DNA from 2 places in the Pseudoalteromonas sp. Scap06 genome. Region 2 is predicted to be linked to the other one. Evidence: predicted binding sites of a transcription regulator. Region 2 holds the regulator's gene; the other holds the start of a gene.

Region 1 (7,721 bases), 1.4 Mb from region 2:
ACGTAAACTTTGCTTTTCAAACAAAGTAACCACTGACTTACCAGCTAATACTTGGCTATATTTACTCGGGCTTTCTTTAATATCTTGCGCTAACTTTAATAAATTTAGTGCGCCTTGTTGGTCTAATTCTAGACCCGTTAAAAAATCTTTAAACATGTTCAACCTATGGTGTTACTTTAGTTCCGACATGCTCGCCTTGCAGCAAAGCAGTTAAGTTTTCTGGCTTTTGCCAGCTGGAAATGTACACACCGCGTCGTAAATGTTGGGCAGCGTGAAGACTGGTCTTAACTTTGACCTCCATCCCGCCCACAATTACTCCCTCTGCAATTAAAGTATCAATGTGTTTTGTGTCAAGTTGATGTAAAGGCTGCTTATTGGCATCAAGTACCGCCTCTACGTCCGTCATAAAAATAAGTTCTGCATTTAAATTATTTGCCATTGCGGCGGCTGCTTCATCTGCATTAACGTTGTATAACAAGCCCTGTTCATCAAAGCCGATAGAGCTGATGATTGGTAACCGGCCAACACTGAGTAAATCATCAATAATAGAATCAGCATTGTTGTGACATTGACCTACTTGACCCAATGCTTTTAATTTTTGCGAGGCGGTGATCCCTGCTTCATATAAACTTAACCCCACCGGCTTATGACCAACACTAATTGCTTGCGCCATGAGTTGTTTGTTTGCCGCACCCGCAAGGGCTCCAACAATATAAGGCATCTGTTCTTTAGGGCTAATACGTAAACCTTGGTGTTTAGCACTGGCAAAACCAGCCTCTTTTAACCAGCTATCAACTAATGAGCCACCACCATGCACAATCACAAACTGAGCATCATCTTGCTCGTTGAGTATTTCAAATAATGCTTTAGCGGCATTTTCAGTATTGAGTACTGCACCACCGAGTTTAATAACCCACGTTTTACTGCTCATCTAAACGCTCCTATTAGACCTGTAGTGTGGGGAAGCCCCATTGATAAATTAATACATTGCAAAGCCTGACCAGCTGCCCCTTTTAATAAGTTGTCAATTGCTGCCATTACTATTAACTGTGAGCCTTGCTGCTGCCACGCAATATCTACATAAGGTTGTTTGGCCACCCCTTTAATCGAAGGGATTTTGCTGCCAAGCAAACGAATTAATGGCTCATCAGCCAATACTTGATAAGCTTTAGCTACTTGCTCACTGGTCACACCCGGCTTTAATTGCACATAAATAGTTTCTAAAATACCGCGCGGAAAATTACCTAAATGAGGAGTAAATAACACCTCATGACCTAGGTGCTGTTGTATTTCAGGCCCGTGACGGTGATTAAACAAACCATAGGGTGCAAGTGATACCTCACAAAAATGAGTCCCTAGGCTGGCTTTACGCCCTGCGCCCGTTACGCCAGAAACTGCATTAATAATAATTTTTTCATCACTCAACAAACACGCTTGCTGAAGAGGCTTTAATGCATTTAATGCAGCCGTTGGATAGCAGCCAGCAACAGCAATTAACTGAGCATCAGTAATGGCTTTACTATTCCATTCAGCAAGACCATAAGCCGCTTGATTAAGTAGTTCTGGGTGTTGGTGTTCAAAACCATAATAAGTAACGTAATCATCATTACTTGCAAGACGATAGCCACCGGAAAGGTCAAATACCTTTTTGCCCATCGCTAAAAACTGAGGCGCTAAATCCACACTTACTTTATGATCGGTGCACAGACAAACGTAATCTGCTGAATGAGTGATATCAGCAAGTGCATGTTCATTTAGTGGCTGCAGAGGTAAATCAAGTAATCCTAAATGCTCAGGATACAATTCACTAAGCAATTTATGTTTATCTAAACTTTGCGCTGATACATAACAGCCAGTTAGCGAAAGAGTTGGATGTTTTGCTACTAAGCTAGCCAGTTCTGCGCCGCTGTAACCGCTGGCACCTATAATTACTACGTTCATTATTTACTCTTTATCTAAAATTAGTGACCACATTCCATGTTGTTTGTTTACACTAGGGTATAACCCAGCCAAACAGATTAAATTTATGAGTGATAACTATCGTCGTATTATTTTCATGGCGTAACTTTAATATATTTATGCTTAAAAAGTGAATTGATATTCATCATAAATACTTTTATATTGTTATGCAATTAAAATGAATACTTATTTTGGAATTTTTTATGTCTCTGCCGTCATTTATTTCGATGTACCAGCAATTGATTGCTGCCCCCTCTATTAGTGCCATTGAAGATCATTTATGCATGAGTAATAAGAGTGTCATTGAATTGCTAGCGCAATGGTGTCAAAGCTTAGGTTTTACCTGTGAAATAATAGAATTAAAAGGCAACAAAGGCCGCTACAACTTATTAGCAAAACGCGGTCAAGGTGACGGCGGTTTAATGCTGGCAGGTCACACTGATACGGTGCCATTTGATGATAGTCGTTGGAATCACAACCCATTTAAATTAACTGAGCGAGATAATAAACTATATGGCTTAGGTAGCATTGATATGAAAGGTTTTTTTGCTTTTGTACTGCAGGCTATTAGTGAGCTTGATGAAAAGCAACAAACACAACCAATTTTAATATTAGCCACCGCAGACGAAGAAACCACTATGGCTGGCGCACAACAAATCTGTAAGCACCCAAATTTAAAGCCAAGTCGCTGTATTATTGGTGAACCTACTGATATGACGCCGGTATTTACTCATAAAGGTCATATGAGTACAGCAATAAGAGTTGTCGGCCGTTCAGGACATAGCTCAGATCCCGAACGGGGTCTTAACGCCATCGAAGTGATGCATAAAGTGATTACAAAATTGCTAATCTTAAAAGAACAACTTAAGAATAAATATTCAATAAATCACTTTGAAATTCCTTACCCAACGCTCAATTTAGGCAATATTCATGGGGGCGATAATGCGAATCGGATTTGCGGTTGCTGTGAAATGCACATTGATATGCGCCCTCTTCCTGGCTTAAGTGTACAAGAGCTGCAAGCATTGCTGCTTGATGCAACCTACGATATAAATCAGCAATACCCTAATTCGGTCAGTGTGATTGATTTACATGAGCCAATTCCAGCATTTACAGGAAGCACAGACAGCGCGTTAGTTAAACTTGCCGAAAATATAGCAGGGCAAAAAGCAGTGGCTGTTAATTACTGTACTGAGGCACCATTTATACAACAACTGGGTTGTGAAACCATCGTCATGGGACCGGGTTCAATTAACCAAGCGCATCAGCCCGATGAATATTTAGCGATGGAAAAAATAAAGCCTTCGCAACAAATTATCAGCAACCTCATAAAGGCGAGTTGCTTTTAATCAGTAACAAAAAAGACGCTATTAAGCGTCTTTTTTATAGCATTTATATTTAACCTGAACTCTGAGTAATATATCTATCTCAAGCAGCTATTTTTAGCGCTAACTGCGTTGAATTTACTTGCAATAGGCTAGCTATTGACGCGTAAGTTCGCCTTGTTTTCACTGAAAATCTCTGGCTAGAGAAAATAAACATAAATATCATCTTTGATTCAATATGTTAGTAAATCTCTTAACCAGAGTTCAGGTTAGTTACATATATTTTCGTAAATACTTTTTAAATACAGGGTCGGTTTGAGCTAGTTCTTTCTGCTCATCTAATATCTCTTTTAATATTGCACCTGATGTAAGCGGATTCGCAAGCACCACTCTAAATACCACGGTTGGTTGGTTATCATATTGAACTGGCGTTAAACGTGTACGCGATACAAACGAGCGACCTGATTCACGTTGACGTTTTTGCATGCTTGCAGTAAAACGATTAAGCGCGGCAAAAATATCTAAACGGGTTTGTGCGTTGGCCTGTGCTATCGCATTTTTAATTTGCTTAGGGACATAACGATAAGTTAGCAAACATAGCTCAGGTTCTGATATTAATTCAAAGTCTTCATCTGCTTTTATCAAATCAGCAAAGTAACGGGCTTTTTTAATACTGCGATCGATAAGCATTTCGTAGCCTTTACGACCAATAACACGTAAGCAAGCATGCACTAACATCGCCATACCAGGGCGGCTCCCCTCAAGGGTATGGCTGCCTAAATCTTTAGAGCCTTTACGTAAAATATATTCAGCATGATGCTCTATGGCATCAGTTGCAGCAGGGTCTTTAAACAGCACCAAACCTGCTCCCATCGGTACATACATTTGTTTATGCGCATCAATGGTGATTGAATCTGCATGCTCAATACCTTTTAAAAGGTGCCTATGGGTATTAGACAGTAAAGTAGCTCCGCCCCACGCCGCATCAACATGAAAATGGCAATTAATTTCTTGTGCTAAATTAGCCATGTCTTCAAGTGGATCGATATTACCAGTTTCAGTCGTTCCGGCTACACCAATAATTGCCATCACTTTAATGCCTTGCGCTTCAAGCTCTAGCGCTTTTTCTCGCATAGAATCTACATCAACTTTATTATCAGCCGATGTTTTAATACCAATTAAATTCTCACGGCCAATACCTAGTAAATCTACCGATTTGCCCAACGAGTAATGACCTCGCTCAGAGATTAAAACCGCCAGTCCTTTGTAACCATAATGAAGCATTCCCGCCACTAAACCTTGTGCAGCAATGCCTTTAAAGTTGCCATCTGCTTTTAATAAGCGGTTGCGGGCAATCCAAAGTGCTGTAATGTTAGCTACTGTGCCACCAGAGCAAAATGCTCCTAAAGAGGTTTTTGCACTGTGCATCCATTTAGAATAAAAGCCATCATTTTGTCCATAAGCTAGATGATGCATCATTCCTAAAACTTGACGCTCTAATGGGGTAAACGCTTTTGAGGTTTCTATTTTTACAAGGTTTTGATTTAGCCCAACCATTAATTTAGAAAGCGGCAGTAAAAAATGTGGCAGAGCAGATGTCATGTGACCAATAAAGCTTGGCGCTGCGGTATGTACAGAATGAGCAACCAGCTGTTCCATAATATCTTGGGCATAGCAAGACACAAACGTTGGCTCTTCAGGGATAGCCGCCGATTGAAAATCTTTTTCTATTTCATGTAATGGTTTTTCAATTGCCGCGATATTTTCGTTTAAGAAACCTGCTAAATTACTCGAAATTTCAAGCTCTATTTTGCTCAAAGTTGAGTCAGGGGCCTCTGGAACGGTAAATATCCGTTTGAGGCTTTCTTTAGAGGCGACGGCACAACGCTTTTGATCCATCTTCATACCTAGTGTGTGACTAAAACACCTGTTAGTTTGTAAAACACGCTAATTTAAGGTGTTTTTAAGCAACGGCATTTCTAAAAAATTGCGCTAACTTTACTGCAATATGACAAAAATGTCTCGTTTTAAGCCATAAAAGACAATACAAAATAGATAACATTTCACTATTTTTTATATTTAGTACAAAGGGTAATTAAAATATTGGGCATTTATAATTTTTAAGTATAATAAATCTAACAAAAAATAAGGATGTTACATGCTAAAAGGAAATCTAAAATTAACTCGGTTGGCGCTCGGTACCGTCTTTTTTTTAGTCAGCTTAATAATCTACAGTTACTACACCTACACTGCCATCAATAATGATGTGATACGCAGCATTGATAATCGTTTATTAAATGCAGCCACCAGCGTAAAGTACATTTTAGGTAGTGATTATCACGATAAAGTAGCGCAAGAAATTAGCTTTTCAAGCTATCAAAATAAAGCCGACCAGCTTTCGGCATTGGCCAATGATTTAAATATAGATTATTTATATTCAATGGTACTGATTGATGAGAATGTTTATTTTACTGCCTCTAGCTACACTCAAGATGATCAAAATAACGGTAAAGTTACTCAGTTTTTAGATCTTTATCCCGAAGCCACGCCAATAACTATGGCTGCATTTTTATCAACGGCCCCTATTTTTGAAACCTCAACAGCGCATCGCGGCCATTCTAAAACAGTATATATTCCTCATCTGGCAAAAAATGGCAGAACCTATATTACAGCTGCAGATATTAGCGTTGATAAAATTAGCAATGCGTTAAAAACAGACTTATATCAATCTATGTTTCATTTTTGCTGCGTAATTATTATTTTATTAATAGTTTATATTCTTTATTACTATGGAGTACGTCGTTCATTAATGAGCGACCATGCAAGCGGATTTGAAAATCATATTGCCTTAGAAAAACGGCTAAAAAAAAGCAATGAACATCATTTACAAATTGCGATTATTTTAGTGAACGAAATTGATAATATCAGCCGTTTTTTTGGCACAAAAACAGCCGATGAAGTGATGAAAAAGCTGCTCACTCACTTTAAGCAGCAAGCCCGTTTGCACGCACGTATTTATCGTATTGCAACTAATAAACTCGCTATTTTGACTGATAAAGAAACTCCCTTTGATGAGCTATATAGCATCATCCAGTCACATGATAAAAATATACCGTTTTTAAATCAGCCTTTTATTTATATTACCCTTAACGCTGGTGTAGCTAGAGGCAATAAGTCATTACTGCTTAAGAATGCTCATATTGCGTTACTGCAATCTAAGCAGAGCGATCAGAGCATAGTTAACTACTGTGAGGCAATTAACGACGCTAAATCTCTATATTTATATAATGTTGAAATAGCAAAAGAAATTCGTGAAGCATTTGATGCTCATCGTGTTGTTCCTTACTTCCAGCCGGTTATAAATACTCATACCGATGAAGTTATTAGGTATGATTGCTCACCGAGAATAGTCACTTCACAAGGGGAGATTTTAACCCCTGATACCTTTGCAAATGCACTAGATAGACTGCGTATGAATGGCATGTTAACCCATACCCTATTTACTCAATGTGTTTCACGTTTTCGTAAATCGGCAATTTGTTGGGAGCTAACAGTGTGCGCTGAAAACATTGCTGATCCCACTATTTATGATCATATTGCCTATGAACTTCATCGCTATCCTAATCCTGAAAATATCACTATTTCAATTTTAGAGTCGCAGGTTATTTCACATTACTACGAAATAAAGTCATTTATCGCAATGGTAAAAAGTAAGGGAGCAAAGGTGGTGATGCACTGCTGGGGTAATGAATTTATTAATACCCTCAATACGTTAAAAGTGGAGGTTGATGGTATTAAACTCGATGGTGCAATCACAAAGCAGCTGTTAAATGATGCAAATACGTCGCTATTTATAACCTATATCGCTGATATAGCTCAGCAGCTTGAACTTGAATTGGTTATTGAAGCGGTAGAAAGTAATACAGTTGCAGAGTTGCTCAGCCAGCTAAATGTGACGCTGATGCAAGGTAGCTACCTTGGCAAATCAACGCCACATGTTACTGACTTTAAAAAAGCAATGAATTAGTTATTAAGATTAATGGCTAGTCGGTGGCTTTGCTGACCACTGGCCCAGTACTTACGCTCAAAAGGGGTAATTGCTTCGTCTGATTCAAACAATACAGTTTCACATGGATGCCCTGTTAATTCGAGCGCTCTGGCAAACTCTTTAACATAGATATCCCAGTTACTGCGCACTTCAAGCAAACCACCTAGTTTTACAATAAAGGGGAAGATAGCCGCCCCATGCCAGCGCCGTTGAATGTGCTTAGACTTAGGCCACGGGTTTGGGTATAGCAAATAATGATGAGTAGGCTGCCAATTAGCAGCGACAGCTAAACGCCAAAAATCATTTAAGTCAGCTTGCACCAAAATGTATTGACCACTCTCAGTTTGTTTATACTCAACATCATGCTTATCAAGTCGGTGAGATGACTT
Region 2 (7,721 bases):
CCGTTCACACATTAAAATTGGCTCGGAGATCAATGGATATAAAAGCTATCCAGGCGTTAATCGAAAGCGATATGAATGACGTCAATCAACTAATACATGCGCAAATGCGCTCAGATGTGGCGTTAGTTAATCAACTTGGTTTGTATATTGTTAACAGCGGTGGCAAACGTGTTCGCCCCATGTTAGCTATTTTGGCGGCTAAAGCGCTAGGTTACCAAGGCAAAGATCACATTACGCTAGCAACAATTATTGAATTTATTCATACCGCAACGCTTTTACATGACGATGTGGTAGATGAATCTAACTTGCGCCGTGGCACACCCACAGCAAATGCCGAGTTTGGTAATGCCGCAAGTGTCCTCGTGGGAGACTTTATTTATACTCGCTCGTTTCAGCTAATGGTAGGCCTTGGTAAAATGCAGATAATGCAAGTGTTGGCCGATGCAACCAATATTATTGCTGAAGGCGAAGTGCTGCAATTAATGAACTGTAATGACCCAGATACTACTGAAGCCAGTTATATGCAGGTTATTTACTCTAAAACCGCTAAGTTATTTGAAGCTGCAACCGGGCTAGCTGCCATTATAACTGAGCAAGATGACAGTGTATTAAACGCACTCAATTTGTACGGTATGCATTTAGGCACTGCTTTTCAGTTGGTGGATGATGTTTTAGATTACAACGCCGATGCCGACCAACTGGGTAAAAACATTGGTGATGACTTAGCTGAAGGCAAACCTACATTACCACTAATTTATGCCATGAAACACGGTAGCGAGCATCAAACACAGTTAATAAGAGATGCAATAGAGCACTGTAATGGTATGGCGCATCTAGATGAGATACTCGCTGCACTTAAACATACCAATGCCCTTGAGTTCACTATGCAAAAAGCAGAGCAAGAAGCAGAGAAAGCGATTGCTTGTTTAGATTGCTTAGCTGAGTCGAATTACAAGCAAGCATTAATTAGCTTAGCTAGAATAGCGGTTGATCGCGACCACTAAGTTATACTGTGTAGATAATTCCGAGCAATAAAAAAGCCTGCAAATGCAGGCTTTTTTTATGGGTTAATTTTGGCTATTACGCCATAAAATCAACACCTTCTTTAATGTCTTTTTTCAGAGTTTCAAGCATGTCATTTTTTGCTTGCTCTTCAAATGCGCTTAGTGTGCCGTAAGAAAGAATTTCTTCTACGCCATTTTTACCTAAACGTACTGGATGTGCGAAGTACTCTGCATCACCATTTTCAACAGCAACGTATGCATAATCTACAACGTCTTCACCTTGTAAGCCTTTAACTAAAGACATACAAAAACGTGCAGCAGCAGCACCCATTGATAATGTTGCAGAACCACCGCCCGCTTTAGCATTAACTACTTCAGTACCCGCATTTTGGATACGTGGAGTCAGTGCAGCCACTTCTTCATCAGTGAAAGTAACACCTTCAACTTGAGAAAGTAACGGTAGAATAGTTGTACCTGAGTGACCACCAATTACTGGAACTTTAACGCTTGCTACGTCAACGCCTTTAAGCTCAGCAATGAACGCTTCTGAACGGATCACATCGAGTGTTGTAATACCAAATACACGCTTAGCATCGTAAGTTCCTGCTTTTTTAAATACTTCAGCAACAATTGGTACAGTACCGTTAACTGGGTTAGTAATAATACCCACAAGCGCTTTAGGACAGTTAGCAACAATGCCTTCTGCTAATGTTTTGATGATACCAGCGTTAACATTAAATAAATCAGCACGATCCATACCAGGCTTACGTGGCATACCCGCTGGAATAAGAACGATATCACAGCCTGTTAGTGCCTTATCTAAATCGTCTGCACCAAAACCTGCAACTTTAACATCTGTTGGGATGTGAGAAAGGTCAACAGCAACACCAGGAACTACTGGCGCAACATCATATAGTGATAATTCAGAGCCAGCTGGTAAGCCTGTTTTTAATAATAAAGACAACGCTTGACCGATACCGCCTGCAGCACCTAATACAGCAACTTTCATTGGAATTCTCCGTGATTTGAGGTAGGAAATATTTGTGGTTCATAAGATAAAGAAATTAACGACTAAAAACAAATTTATCCTGCTTATTTTAGCTATATTTTCGACCATAGTTGTAAACTTTGCTGTTTAAACGCAGCAAAATGGCAACTTAAGCAAACATCTGCTGCATAATTATGCATTTTTGTGTAGAATTTGCAGTATCTATTACATAACTAATTAGACACTATGCAACCACAAGATAAACAAGAAGCATTGGTTAAAGCCTTTAAAGCACTTTTAAAAGAAGAAAACTTTGGCTCACAAGGCGAAATAGTTGATGCGTTAAAAGAGCAAGGCTTTGATAATATTAGCCAGAGTAAAGTGTCGCGAATGTTAAGTAAGTTTGGCGCGGTACGCACCCGTAATGCAAAACAAGAAATGGTATACTGTTTACCCGCTGAAATGGGGGTACCAACCGCTAAGAGCCCGTTGCGCCAGCTCGTTATTGATATTATGCATAACGAAATGATGATTATTATTCGCACCAGCCCTGGAGCTGCTCAACTCATTGCGCGTTTACTTGACTCATTAGGCAAAGCTGATGGCGTATTAGGCACTATTGCCGGCGATGATACTATTTTTATAGCACCAGCTAAAATCTCAGAAATAGACCTCACACTAGAGCGTGTTCGTATTTTATTTGATACGGTTTAATCACTAACGCTGTAATAAAGACGGCTATGAATAATACATAGCCGTTTTGTAATTGTTATAACTGCTTTAAAAATCGTACTGAGGGGGCAAAAAATGCAGAGCCCATATCCGCCTGAGTAAAATCAAGCCAGTGATCATAATTCTCTCCCTGCCCTAGTCGGCTAGTTAGCACTTTTTCGAATGCATCCCCTTTAGCAGAGCACGTAATCACTAACATACCTTGCTCATACACATCGCCATAAGGCATGCTTTGGTTAAGTAACAGTGCCTGACCTTGGTCATCTTTTAATTCACTGCGGGTCGCATGGCTGCTCTCAAGTGCGGGGCTGAGTAAGGTATTATCAAGGCGTGTGCGACCCATTATTTGCTCTTGTTCATGTAATGACAAATGCTGCCACAAGCTCAAGTCATGTTTGAAGCGCTGCACATGAATGTAACTACCTTGGTCTTCAAAACTATCCGGTTTGTTTATTAATGCCGTTACACGCTTTTGACGGCCATGTGGGGTATCGCCCGCATAAATAAAGCCATTAAAATCACGGCCATCTAAAAAGCGAAAATTACGAATTTGCTCCACCAGCTCAACATCAGGGGTGAATAGTTTGAGTATTTGTAGTGCAAACAAATGATTCACGTCTTCTCTGTCTGAGCGGATTTGCACAAACAAATCACATGGCCTTGCACTCATAACAAAGTCGCTATGGGTAATATTAGGAAAGCTTTGCAGCTCACTTGGCATGAAGTCAGGTAAAATATGTGGCCAATATTGCGCACCAATTGCCACCATGCAAGAAAGCATAGATTCAGAAAACTGATCACTAAACTCATCTTCAATATCGCTCACTTTTTTAAGCTTAGCGCGAAGTGATTCGTCGTGACCGTCAAGTACATTAAAAAATAAGTGCAAACCGTGTAAGTTTGCTTCAGCACAAATCCCTGATTGCGCTTGCACCATTGTTATTCCTTACTTTTTAGAGCAAAACACAGTGATTAATTACGATTCAAAAAAATTCACAGTGTGCGGTTTTATTTTTATTATAACCTGTTCATTAATTTCAAATGACTGGCCATACTGAGCTGCAACTTCTATTTCTTGTTCAGCAATAACCACAGTGTATACATAGGCAGAGCCGATGAAACGACTACTTAGTATTGTAACGCACTCACACTGCAGCAGCTCGTTATTGTTATTAGTGGCAAGCTCAAGCTGGTGTGGACGCACATAAATAACCCCCTTTTCAGCCACTGCGTGTTGCTGTGGCAGTATTGACTTAACCACACCAAACTGCGTTTCATATTCAGTGGCTGTTAATGCAGTTGCGCTTAAGTATATGCCCTGACCCAGAAATTCTGCAACCTCCTTTGAACTTGGTTTAGCAAAAAGCTGTTCTGGGGTGCCTTGCTGCGCAATTTTACCTTGGTGCATAACCGCAAGTGTATCTGAAAATGCAAACGCCTCTTCTTTTGAGTGAGTAACAAATACTGCCGACACTTGTTGAGCTTTAATAATACGTCTTATATCAGCGATTAACTCAAATCGGACTTGGGTATCAATATTAGAAAACGGCTCATCTAACAATAGTAAGCTGGGTTTATAAGCTAATGCACGCGCAATCGCTACCCGCTGCTGTTGACCACCTGAGAGTTGATGTGGATATCTATCTGCGCAGCCAACCAAGTGCACAAGTTTTAACATTTCATCCACGCGAGCCTGTTTATCCGTTTTGCTCATACCGCTTAGACCAAAGCCAATATTATTCGCCACCGTTAAATGTGGGAACAATGCGTAGTCTTGAAACATCATGCCAATATTACGATGCTCTGGTGACACAAACGTATTGGCGTCACTGACTAACTTACCATCAATAAATACCTGTCCTTGTTTGGCTTCAATTAACCCTGCAATGGCTTTAAGCGTGGTGGTTTTGCCGCAGCCACTGGCACCGAGTAAACACACTATTTCGTCTTTACCTAAGGTTAAGTCTAAATCATCTACAACCTTAGTCCCGTTATATGCATAGCTCACACCTTGTAAAATCAAACTACTCATTTAACTACGTTGCTCCATTGAACGATTAATAAAATATAACGGAATAAAACCTACCACCACTATAAATAAAGCTGATATGGAGGCCAGCTCTAATTGTTCATCGCTAACATATTGAAACACGTGCGTAGCTAAACTTTCAAAATCAAAAGGCCTTAGCAGTAAGGCTGCGGGCAGCTCTTTCATACACTCAATAAATACCAATAAACCAGCGGTTAATAAGCCTCGGCGTAATAAAGGCAAATGCACTAAGCGTAATGTGTGGCCTTGGCTTTTCCCCATTGACTGACTTGCCATATCAAGCGAGGGGCTAATGCGTGAAAAGCTCGACTCTATAGCACCATGAGCCACGGCGTAAAACCGCACTATATAAGCAAAAATAATAGTGAGTAAGCTGCCAGTCAGTAATAGACCAATATCTAAATCATAAGGAGTCAGAATGCGGTTAATAGTATTTTCTAATAGGGTGAGTGGCAACAATACAGCAATCGCTAATACTGTCCCAGGGAGTGCATACCCGGTACTTGCTAAGCGCCCAGGTATAAGTGGGTTTGCTTGTTTTGCAATGCGCTGATAAAACACCACTAAAACACTCAAAACAATAGTCACTACACTCACTACTGCGGCCACTTTCAAACTTTGCCATGCATAGCTAAAAAATTCACTACTCCACGCTTGATCAAAATACGTGATTGCATACTTGAGCAAAACAACCATGGGAATAATAAATGAGATTATTAAAATAAGGCTACAAAACCCCGTTGCTAACCATGCAGACTTACCTTTAAGAATATAAAGTGCCTCACTGTTCACACTCGATTGACGTTCAAATACAGCTTGGTTACGACGGCTAAAACGCTCGGTGATCAATGCTAAGAATAGCAGTAACAACATCACCCCTGAAATTTTTGCTGCCGCAGTTAATGAGTAATAACCAAACCAAGTATCGTATACTGCGGTGGTTAATGTACTGACTGCAAAGTAGCTAACGGTAGCAAAATCAGCCATGGTTTCCATGCTGATCAAAGCCAGCGCAGCAACAATAGCACCACGAGAAAGCACCAAGCTTACTTTAAAAAAGCTTTTCCATGCACTTAATCCCATTAATTGGCTTGCTTGAACTAATTTAAAGGATTGTTCACGTAGTGCGGTTTTAAAAATTAAATATAAATACGGGTAGAGTACCAGCGCAATCATGATGATAGCCCCTGGCAAAGTGCGTATATCAAAAAACCAGTAATCATTGGGTGATTGCCAACCAAACCATTCTCTTAGTGTTATTTGTATCGGCCCCGCGTAGTCGAGTAAATCCGTGTACACATAAGCAATAATATAGGTAGGCATGGCAAGCGGCAGCATCAGTGCCCATTCAAACTGTTGTTTGCCAGGAAAACGGCAATAAGCGGTGAGCCAACCCAGTGGCAACGCAATCAGACAGCTAAGTAACCCTACACCTAAAACCAGCAATACGGTATTACTTATATAGTCCCACAGCACGGTATTCCACAGGTGAGTAAATACCTCTGAGTCGCCTTGTAAAGATTCTACTAGCAGAAAAAACAACGGGGTCGACAGTAATAACCCTGTCGACCACGCAATAAGCTGCCACTTCGACAGCTGAAATTTATAAGTCATTAAAGATCGAACTTCACCTCATCAATTAGCTTAAGGGCTAACGGACGATATTTGCTAATTTCATCAAGCGGTAAGCTGTCTTCCTTAAAGCTTCCCCATGATGCAACCAAACTTGAAAGCTTAACACCTGGCTTGACCGGGTACTCCATATTGAGCGAGGCATACATATTTTGCGCCTTATTGTCGGTCATATACTCTATAAGTTTCAAGGCATTTTCAGGGTTTTTAGCATACTTAGTAATTACCGCACCCGATACGTTAATATGCGAACCACGGTTAGTTTGGTTTGGAAAATTAATATTAACCGCATCTGCCCACGGTTTTTGCGCTTCATCTTGCAACATTTTACCTAAGTAGTAACTGTTACCTAAAGCTAAATTACATAAACCTTCTTTAACGGCTTTCACTTGCGCACGGTCATTTCCCTGCGGCTTACGCGCTAAATTCGCTTTTACACCCTCAAGCCATGTTTTAGTCTGTACTTCACCATGATGAGCAATCATAGAAGCCACTAACCCTAAATTATAAGGGTGTTTACCAGAGCGAGTACAAATTTGACCTTTATATTCAGGTTCGGCTAAATCTTCATAACTCAGCTCAGGTAATGGACCTAAACGCTCTTTTGAAGAGTAAACATTTCGCACTCGCTTAGTGAGCGCCACCCACTGACCATCGCCATCACGAAATGCAGCCGGCACATTATTATTAACCTGCTCACTATCAATTGTTTGCGTTAGCTTTAGCTCTTCTAACTGAATTAACGCACTAAAGTTAGAGGTTAATACTAAATCTGCTTTGCTGTGCTTGCCTTCACGCTTAACACGTTCTATTAAGCCTTTTTTAGCAAACACAACATTAGTTTTAATGCCTGTTTGCTGTGTAAAATCATCTAAAATAGGTTTAATTAAAAAAGGTTGTCTAAATGAGTAAATATTCACAACATCGGTTGCAACAGCAGGTGCTGAGACAATTAGTCCAACGACAAGCGCTAGTGTTTTTTTCATATTTTCTTACCTGACTAATAATTATTATCATTAATTTTACCGCGATGAACTAAAAAGTGCACACTTTATATAATTACTTAGTGATAAATACGCCCAAAAAAGAAAACCCTTGTAAGATATCTCTTACGCTTATGGCAGTAAATGAGTAAAAACACTCTGCATAACACTCCACAAACATAGCAAGCCATTGTATTTTAAGTGATTTATAAATATTTCATTTGTAAGAACATAAACCATAAGCGGTTTTATCCTACATTTACTGCAAATCACTCTCTATAATTAACCCATAAATAAGCAACGACGCTTACCGAGTAAATGGAAACGGATTA

Evidence for each region. Region 2 encodes ArgR, which controls arginine synthesis, uptake and breakdown. Its sites were predicted from a motif close to ANTGAATANNTATTCANT; they were not measured.
Region 1: a site for ArgR is predicted at 2,089-2,106, ahead of argC (N-acetyl-gamma-glutamyl-phosphate reductase). Genes of this name have one in related genera too.

What each region holds. Positions count from the first base shown of each region.
Region 1 covers NZ_CP041330.1:857,853-865,573, reverse strand. The annotation lists gene FLM47_RS03960 (ornithine carbamoyltransferase) at 1-156, opposite strand, end outside; gene argB (acetylglutamate kinase) at 164-931, opposite strand; gene argC (N-acetyl-gamma-glutamyl-phosphate reductase) at 928-1,941, opposite strand; gene argE (acetylornithine deacetylase) at 2,163-3,308, shown strand; gene panP (pyridoxal-dependent aspartate 1-decarboxylase PanP) at 3,558-5,183, opposite strand; gene FLM47_RS03935 (GGDEF domain-containing protein) at 5,443-7,311, shown strand; gene FLM47_RS03930 (tRNA (guanosine(46)-N(7))-methyltransferase TrmB) at 7,308-7,721, opposite strand, start outside.
Region 2 covers NZ_CP041330.1:2,871,149-2,878,869, forward strand. The annotation lists gene ispB (octaprenyl diphosphate synthase) at 33-1,004, shown strand; gene mdh (malate dehydrogenase) at 1,081-2,013, opposite strand; gene argR (transcriptional regulator ArgR) at 2,239-2,706, shown strand; gene FLM47_RS13300 (Dyp-type peroxidase) at 2,762-3,661, opposite strand; gene FLM47_RS13305 (ABC transporter ATP-binding protein) at 3,701-4,756, opposite strand; gene FLM47_RS13310 (iron ABC transporter permease) at 4,757-6,388, opposite strand; gene FLM47_RS13315 (Fe(3+) ABC transporter substrate-binding protein) at 6,388-7,392, opposite strand.